DNA from 2 places in the Luteibacter aegosomatissinici genome. Region 1 is predicted to be linked to the other one. Evidence: predicted binding sites of a transcription regulator. Region 1 holds the regulator's gene; the other holds the start of a gene.
What was found. Region 1 encodes HrcA, which represses chaperone genes, less so after heat shock. Its sites were predicted from a motif close to TTNGCACTCNNNNNNNNNGAGTGCNAA; they were not measured.

Region 2: groES (co-chaperone GroES) is a predicted target of HrcA. The motif match lies at 2,544-2,570, and genes of this name have one in related genera.

Annotation. Positions count from the first base shown of each region.
Region 1 is NZ_CP095742.1:3,146,634-3,150,845, reverse strand. It holds gene recN (DNA repair protein RecN) at 1-1,284, opposite strand, end outside; gene hrcA (heat-inducible transcriptional repressor HrcA) at 1,417-2,475, shown strand; gene grpE (nucleotide exchange factor GrpE) at 2,558-3,085, shown strand; gene dnaK (molecular chaperone DnaK) at 3,216-4,212, shown strand, end outside.
Region 2 is NZ_CP095742.1:618,921-623,132, reverse strand. It holds gene L2Y97_RS02775 (hypothetical protein) at 1-361, shown strand, start outside; gene groL (chaperonin GroEL) at 462-2,105, opposite strand; gene groES (co-chaperone GroES) at 2,202-2,495, opposite strand; gene L2Y97_RS02760 (protein-disulfide reductase DsbD family protein) at 2,778-4,212, shown strand, end outside.

The DNA of each region.
Region 1 (4,212 bases):
GCGCAGGGCGCGCGGCGGCTGGCCGGGGTTGGCGCTGACCAGGAGTTCGCAACGCTCGCGACCCTGCGGATCCGGATCGTCGCCCTCGGCGGGCTCCAGCGCGACTTCGAGACGGCCGCCAGCCATGCCCAGCTCGCCCATCAAGGCGGCCACGGATGACCCGAGGCGGGCGGCCGCGTCTGCGCGAGCCTTCGAGAGCGCCGCGGCTGCGGTGTCGTAATCCGAACGCAGGCGGTCGCGCTCTCGGCCAAGGCGCTCAAGGGCATCGCCGGCACCTTCCAGTTCGGCAAGGCGCTCACGCAGTTCCTCGGCCTTCGCCGTCAGCTCCTCGATCGGCAGGCGATAGCGGCGCGACAGGTCGTGTAGATGAGTGAGGTGGGTATCCACCTCGGCCAGGCGCTCGGGGTCGAGCTCTACGTCCTGCGCGTAACGGCCCAGGCCATCCACGGCTTCGCCGACCTGGATCTGCGCGCTGTCGAGCAGTTCCAGCGTGGGTGCCAGCGTGGCGTCCAGTTCGGCCAGGCGGGAGAGTTCAGCATGGGCGCGGAGCAGGGCGCGGCCAATGGCGAATTCGCTTTCGCCATCCAGCAGTTCCACCACGCCGTTGGCGCCTTCGGCCAGGCGGCCGGCGTTGGCGAGGCGGCGGTGCTGGGCTTCGAGCTCCTCGAGCGCGGCGGGGGCCAGGGCCCAGCGATCCAGCTCTTCCAGCTCGTGGGCGAGCAGTTCGATCTGGTGTTCGCGATCATCGCCGCCTGACAGTGTTCGAATCTTCGCCACGGCATCCCGCCAGGCCTTCGCCAGCTCGCGCACACGCGCCTGGGCCTCCTCGTTGCCGGCGAAGGCATCGAGCAGGGCCATCTGGTGCTGGCGCGAGAGCAGGGCCTGGTGTTCGTGCTGGCCGTGGATCTCGACAATGAGGGCGGCCAGCGCGGACATCTGCGCCAGGCTGGCCGGGCGGCCGTTGATCCAGCCCTTGGAGCTGCCCTCGGTGCGGATCACGCGGCGCAGCTGGCAGGTCTCGCCATCGTCCAGCTCCTCCTGGCGCAGCCACCCCAGGGCTTCCGGCAGGCCGGCTAGGTCGAACTCGGCGGCCAGTTCGGCGCGGTCGCTGCCGGCGCGCACCATGCCGCTATCGGCGCGGGCACCGGCCAGGAGCATCAAGGCATCCACCAGCAGGGACTTGCCCGCGCCGGTTTCGCCGCTGACCACGGTGAGCCCGGGGCCAAAGGCCACCTCGGCTTCTTCAACGACGGCAAACTGGCGGACGTAGAGCGAGGTGAGCATGGGCACCGAAAGTGGCGAATGGAATCACGCCGATTGTAGCGGCAGGCGCGTCGCAGGAACCGAGACTTGCAAGCCGGGCGCGCAGACCTTATTGATAGCGCCTGTTACCGGACCCTTTAGCCCACCACGCGCATGAACCCGTTCTCTGGCCAAGATATCGATGCGCGCGCGCGGCGGCTGTTGCGTACCCTGATCTCACAGTACCTGTCAGACGGCGAGCCCGTCGGCTCACGTACCCTGGCGAAGTCCTCTGGCCTGGAAGTAAGCCCAGCCACCATCCGTAACATCATGGCGGACCTGGAAGAGGCCGGCCTGGTCGCTTCGCCCCACACCTCGGCGGGGCGTATTCCTACACCGCGTGGCCTGCGCCTGTTCGTCGATAGCCTGCTCGAGCTGAAGCCGCTGCCGCGTGACGACATGGCGCGCCTGCAGGGCGGCCTGCCGGGCCACCAGACCACCACGCGTGACCTGCTGGGCAATGTGTCCCACCTGCTTTCGGCGATGACCCACTTCGCCGGCGTGGTCACCGTGCCGCGCCAGGGCGATTTCCCCCTGCGCCACATCGATTTCGTGAACCTGCCCGATGCCAGGGTGCTGGTTATCCTCGTTTTCTCGGATAACCAGGTGCAGAACCGGGTCGTGCAGCTTTCCCGGCCCATTGATGGCCGCGAACTGGAGCAGGCTGCCAATTACCTCAATGCCCATTTTGCCGGGTTCCGCCTGGCCGATATCCGCGCCCACCTGGCCGCGGAACTGCGCGAGGCCGGCGGTGAGTTGAACCGCCTGCTGGCCAGCGCCGTGGAACTGGCCACGGCCTCGTTCGGCGATGAAGATACCGACGACGTGCTGGTGAGCGGCCAGACCAACCTGATGGGCTATTCCGAATTGGCTGATATCGACCGCCTGCGCGACCTGTTTGATGCATTCCAGCAAAAGCGTGAGCTGCTGCAGCTGATGGAAAACTGCGTCAAGGCGCCCGGCGTTCGGCTCTTCATCGGCGAGGAATCGGGCTTTTCGGCCCTGGATGGCTGCAGCATCGTCACGGCCACCTATGGGACCCCTGGGCGCATGCTCGGCGCGATCGGAGTTATTGGACCGACGCGTATGGCATATGAGCGGGTCATCCCGGTGGTGCAGGCCACGGCCGGATTGCTCAGCGACGCCTTGAATCGCGCCGTGGCGACCTCATAAACCGCCTCGGGAGGCGGGTTTAGTAATCCCCGCGAATGTCCGGCCCCTTCACGGGGGCCGCAGGCTTACATTTGGAGTAAACATGCAGAACCACGATCCCCACGCGACGGATCCGGCACAGGACGGCGAGAGCAACGTCAACGCCGATTTCGACGCCCTGGCCGCCAAGCTGGCGGTTGTCGAGGCCGAACTGGCCAGCGCGCGCGAGACCGTGCTGCGCGAGCGGGCGGAGATCGAAAACCAGCGCCGCCGCCTGCAGCGAGACCTGGAGCAGGCCCGCCGCTTTGCGAACGAGAAGCTGCTGGGCGACCTGCTGCCGGTGTACGACAGCGTGGCCCTGGGCCTCGCCAACGAAAACGCCGATGCGAAGACCCTGCGCGAAGGCCTCGAGCTGACGCTGAAGCAGCTGGAAAAGGTCACCTCGTCGAACGGGCTGGTCCTGGTCGATCCGCTGCACCAGCCGTTCAACCCGGAGCACCACCAGGCCATCAGCGCGGTCGATTCCACCGAGCACGCGCCGAACACGGTGGTCGCGGTAGTCCAGAAGGGGTTTGTGTTGAACGATCGCCTGCTGCGCCCGGCGCTCGTCGCGGTCGTCAAGGACAACTGAACAAAGCCCTGCGCAGCGCCGTTTGCGGCACGCCAGGGAGTCTCACCACATATTGAATCGATGGGGCACGTACCCCATTTCCAAACCAGTCGCGGCCGCGGGGGCCGCATTGAAATTCGGAGCAACTTTTATGGCCAAGATCATCGGCATCGACCTCGGTACCACCAACAGCTGCGTTGCTGTGATGGAGGGCACCACGGCACGCGTCATCGAGAACGCCGAAGGCGATCGCACCACGCCGTCCATCGTCGCGTTCACCAAGGACAACGAAGTCCTCGTGGGTGCGCCGGCCAAGCGCCAGGCTGTCACCAACGCCAAGAACACCTTCTACGCCGTGAAGCGCCTCATCGGCCGCAAGTTCACGGATGCGGAAGTCCAGAAGGACATCAAGCTGGTCCCGTACGGCATCGTCGCGCACGATAACGGCGACGCCTGGGTGCAGACCGCTGATGGCAAGAAGATGGCACCGCAGGAAATCTCCTCGAAGGTGCTGATGAAGATGAAGAAGACCGCCGAGGATTTCCTTGGCGAGTCGGTTACCGAAGCGGTCATCACCGTGCCGGCGTACTTCAACGACAGCCAGCGCCAGGCCACCAAGGATGCCGGCAAGATCGCCGGCCTCGACGTCAAGCGCATCATCAACGAGCCGACCGCGGCTGCCCTGGCTTATGGCCTCGACAAGACCGGCACGGCCGACCGCAAGATCGCCGTGTACGACCTGGGTGGCGGTACGTTCGACGTCTCGATCATCGAAATCGCCAACGTCGATGGCGAGAAGCAGTTCGAAGTGCTGGCCACCAACGGCAACACCTTCCTCGGCGGCGAAGATTTCGATAACCGCGTCATCGATTACCTCGTGGAAGAGTTCAAGAAGGAGCAGGGCATCGACCTGCGCCAGGATCAGCTCGCCCTGCAGCGCCTGAAGGATGCCGCTGAGCGCGCCAAGATCGAGCTTTCGTCGGCCCACCAGACCGACGTGAACCTCCCGTACGTCACCGCCGATGCCTCGGGCCCGAAGCATCTGAACATCAAGCTGACCCGCGCCAAGCTGGAGTCGCTGGTGGAAGACCTGGTGAAGGGCACCATCGAGCCGTGCCGCACCGCGCTGAACGATGCCGGCCTGCGCG
Region 2 (4,212 bases), 2.5 Mb from region 1:
TGCGGCGAAAGCAGGCGATGTCGTTGTGGGCGACACCTATTCGACCTGCGCCGCTGGGCAGGCGTGTTCGACCTGGAAGATCGATTCGCGGAATACGACGACCGGCCAGACCAGCTCGCTGACGACGAACCCGTACGCCGACCTCACGTGGGTCTTCGGAGGGGTCCTGGAGGTCTACAACGTATCGACCTGCGGAGAGTATCCCGGCGGACCCATCACCTTCCGCAATATCCAGGTGTACGACCGCAACAATACGCGGGTTTCGAACCCGCCGTGGCAGGGGAGCGATACGTCCGGCATCGACCCGCAGTGCAATTACGGGCTTAGCACGACGGCGACATCGGCGACGATTTCTTACTGAGGCCGATCGCGCAGGTGCGCTCCCGCGGATGCCTGCGGTCAACAAAAAAAGCCCCGCTTTCGCGGGGCTTTTTTCGTAAAGCGAACAGGTAAACCAGGACTTAGAAGTCCATGCCACCCATGCCGCCCATGCCACCCGGGGCACCGTGGCCAGCGCCGTCGTCCTTCTTCGGCACTTCGGTCACGGCGGCTTCGGTGGTGATGATCGAACCGGCGACCGAGGCAGCGAACTGCAGGGCCGAACGGGTGACCTTGGTCGGATCCAGGATGCCGAAGGCGATCATGTCACCGAACTCACCATTGGCAGCGTTGTAACCGAAGTTACCGTTGCCTTCCTTCACCTTGTTCACCACGACCGAGGCTTCTTCGCCGGCGTTCGTGACGATGGCGCGCAGCGGGGCTTCCAGCGTGCGACGGGTGATGGCGATGCCGAGGTCCTGGTCCTGGTTGGCACCCTTCAGGCCTTCGAGGGCCTTGAGCGCACGGATCAGGGCGACGCCGCCGCCCGGGACCACGCCTTCTTCGACGGCTGCGCGCGTGGCGTGCAGGGCGTCTTCGACGCGGGCCTTCTTTTCCTTCATTTCGACTTCGGTAGCGGCACCGACCTTGATGACAGCAACGCCGCCGGCCAGCTTGGCCACGCGCTCCTGCAGCTTCTCACGGTCGTAATCCGACGAGGTCTCTTCGATCTGCGCCTTGATCTGGCCGATGCGGGCCTGGATCTTCTCGCCTTCGCCGGCACCATCGATGATCGTGGTGTTTTCCTTGGTGATGACGACGCGCTTGGCGCGGCCCAGATCGTTGATCGTGGCCTTGTCGAGCTGCAGGCCCACTTCCTCGGAGATGACGACGCCGTTGGTCAGCGTGGCGATATCTTCCAGGATGGCCTTGCGGCGATCACCGAAGCCCGGCGCCTTGACGGCGGCGACCTTGACGATGCCACGGATGGTGTTGACGACGAGGGTAGCGAGGGCTTCGCCTTCCACTTCTTCAGCCACGATCAGCAGCGGCTTGCCGGCCTTCGCGACGGCTTCGAGCGCCGGGAGGAGTTCGCGGACGTTCGAGATCTTCTTGTCGTGGATGAGGATGAACGGGTCGTCCAGTTCAACCTGCTGCGACTGCTGGTTGTTGATGAAGTACGGCGACAGGTAGCCGCGATCGAACTGCATGCCTTCGACGACGTCGAGTTCGTTCTCGAGGCCCGAGCCTTCTTCGACCGTGATCACGCCTTCCTTGCCGACCTTCTTCATCGCGGTAGCGATGATGTCGCCGATGTTGGCATCGGAGTTGGCCGAGATGGTGCCGACCTGGGCAATGGCCTTGTCGTCAGCGGTGGGCTTCGACAGCGACTTCAGCTCGCCGACGGCGGCCACGACGGCCTGGTCGATACCGCGCTTGAGGTCCATCGGGTTGATGCCGGCGGCGACGGCCTTGAGGCCTTCCTGGATGAACGCCTGGGCGAGGACGGTGGCCGTCGTGGTGCCGTCACCGGCCACGTCGGAGGTCTTCGAGGCGGCTTCCTTCACGATCTGGGCGCCGATGTTCTCGTACTTGTCAGCCAGTTCGATTTCCTTGGCGACCGAGACACCGTCCTTCGTGACGGTCGGGGTGCCGAAGCTCTTCTCGAGCACGACGTTGCGGCCCTTCGGGCCCAGGGTGACCTTGACGGCATTGGCGAGGGTGTTCACACCCTTCAGCATGCGGGCGCGGACGTCTTCGCCGAAGCGAACTTCTTTCGATGCCATGGGAAAAATCCTTAGGTAAAGAGTAAATAGATAAGCGGAAGCAGGGGCGGGGTGCGAAAACGGAGCGTCGGCAGCTAACTACTGACGCGTCACGCTTTACCCTTCGATAACCGCCACGATGTCGTCTTCCTTCAGGAAGACCAGCTCTTCGCCGTCGATCTTGATTTCCTGGCCGGCGTACTTGCCGAACAGGACGGTGTCACCTTCCTTCACCGACATCGGACGGACCTTGCCGTCTTCCTGGATGCGGCCGTTACCGGCGGCGATGACCTTGCCGCGGGTGGGCTTTTCGGTGGCGCTATCCGGAATGACGATACCGCCGGCGGAGACGCGCTCCTCTTCCAGACGCTTGACGATGACGCGATCGTGCAACGGGCGCAGCTTGCTCATGGTAACTCCAAGCAGGTGGTTGATATGAATAAGAAAATGGCCACCCCGTTAGCACTTGGCCAGGGTGAGTGCCAGAATTCTAGCCAAAGCACGCCCTCAATCGGAAGAGCTTTGGATGGCCGAGACATGGCGGCGCTACGAAACGGTTCAAGGTCTCCGGGTTCAAAAAAAGCCAGTTCGGCCCTGCGGCAACGCCGCTGCAAGCTAATCCGCACTCACCCGGTCATAATCATCGACGCCCTTGCGGTTCGTCGCCGCACCGATCCGATCCATGGAGACACCATGCCGTCGTTCGCCCGCCTGATCCGGAGCCTGGCCGCCCTGGCCAGCCTCAGCCTGTTCGCCCTGCCCGCCCTGGCGCAGGATGATGACAACCTGCTGCCGGTCACCCAGGCCTTCCATCTCACCACCGATGCCAGCCAGCCGGGTGTGGTGAAGCTGCACTGGCGCATCGCCCCGGACTACTACCTGTACCGTGGCCGGATCAAGATCAAGGCGGCTGATCCCGCCACGGTGAAGCTCGGCGAGCCGGCCCTGCCCGATGGCATCAAGAAGCACGACGAGTACCTGGGTGACGTCGAGATCTACCACGGGGACATCGAGGCCACGCTGCCTTACACCCTGGCCGATGCGGCGAACAAGACACTGGCCCTCGATGTGCAGTACCAGGGCTGCCACGAGGTGGAGCCGAAGATCTGCTACCCGCCGAACACCGAGCACCTGAAGCTCACCATCGGCGGCCCATCGACGATTCCCGGCGACACGGGCCCTGCGGCGCCAGCGGCAAAGGGCAACGGCGCCGCGCTGCTCGGCTCCCCGGCGGCCACCCCGGGTACCGACGCGCAAGCGCTCCCGGCCGACCAGGCGTTCCGCTTCGAAGCCCTTGCGAAGGACGGCAAGAGCCTGCTCCTGCGCTGGACGATGCCCAAGGATTACTACCTCTACCGCGACAAGACCGAGATCAAGGTCACCTCGCCAGCGGGCGTAAGCGCAGGCGAGCCGGACTGGCCCAGCGGCATCGCCCACCACGACGAGCACTTCGGCGACACCATCGTGTATTTCGACCAGGTGGAAGTGCCGGTGCCACTGACGGGCGCGGATGCGTCGAAGAAGGTGGAGCTGGACATCGCCTACCAGGGCTGCCTGGAGAATGGCATTTGCTACCCGGTCATGACCCGTCACTTGAGCGCGGACCTCGCCTCGGGCGCTGTCACCGTGAGCAACACCGCCGAATCGGCCCCGGCCACCGCGACGCCCGCCGAGGTCGCCCCCACGCCGCCACCCGCCGACTTGATGCCCGGTGGCGAAGCGAAGGTCGGCTTTATCGCCGCGATCGGCCTGGCCCTGCTGGGCGGCCTCATCCTCAACCTGATGCCCTGCGTGCTGCCGGTGCTGTCGCTGAAGGCGATCACGGTGCTGGAAAGCGGTGAAAGCCCCGCGGCCGCCCGTAAGCATGCCCTTTGGTACACGGCGGGCGTCATGTTGGCGTTCACGCTGCTGGGCCTTGTCGTGGTCGGTATCCGTGCGGCCGGGCACGGCCTGCAGTGGGGTGCCCAGTTCCAGCAGCCCGTGATCGTCGGCGCGCTCGTCTACGTCATGCTCGCGATCGGCCTTTCCATGTCGGGCGTGTTCGAGGTGGGTGGCTCCCTGGGTAACGTGGGTAGCGGCCTGGCGTCGCGCTCGGGCCCCACCGGCGATTTCTTCACCGGCGTACTGG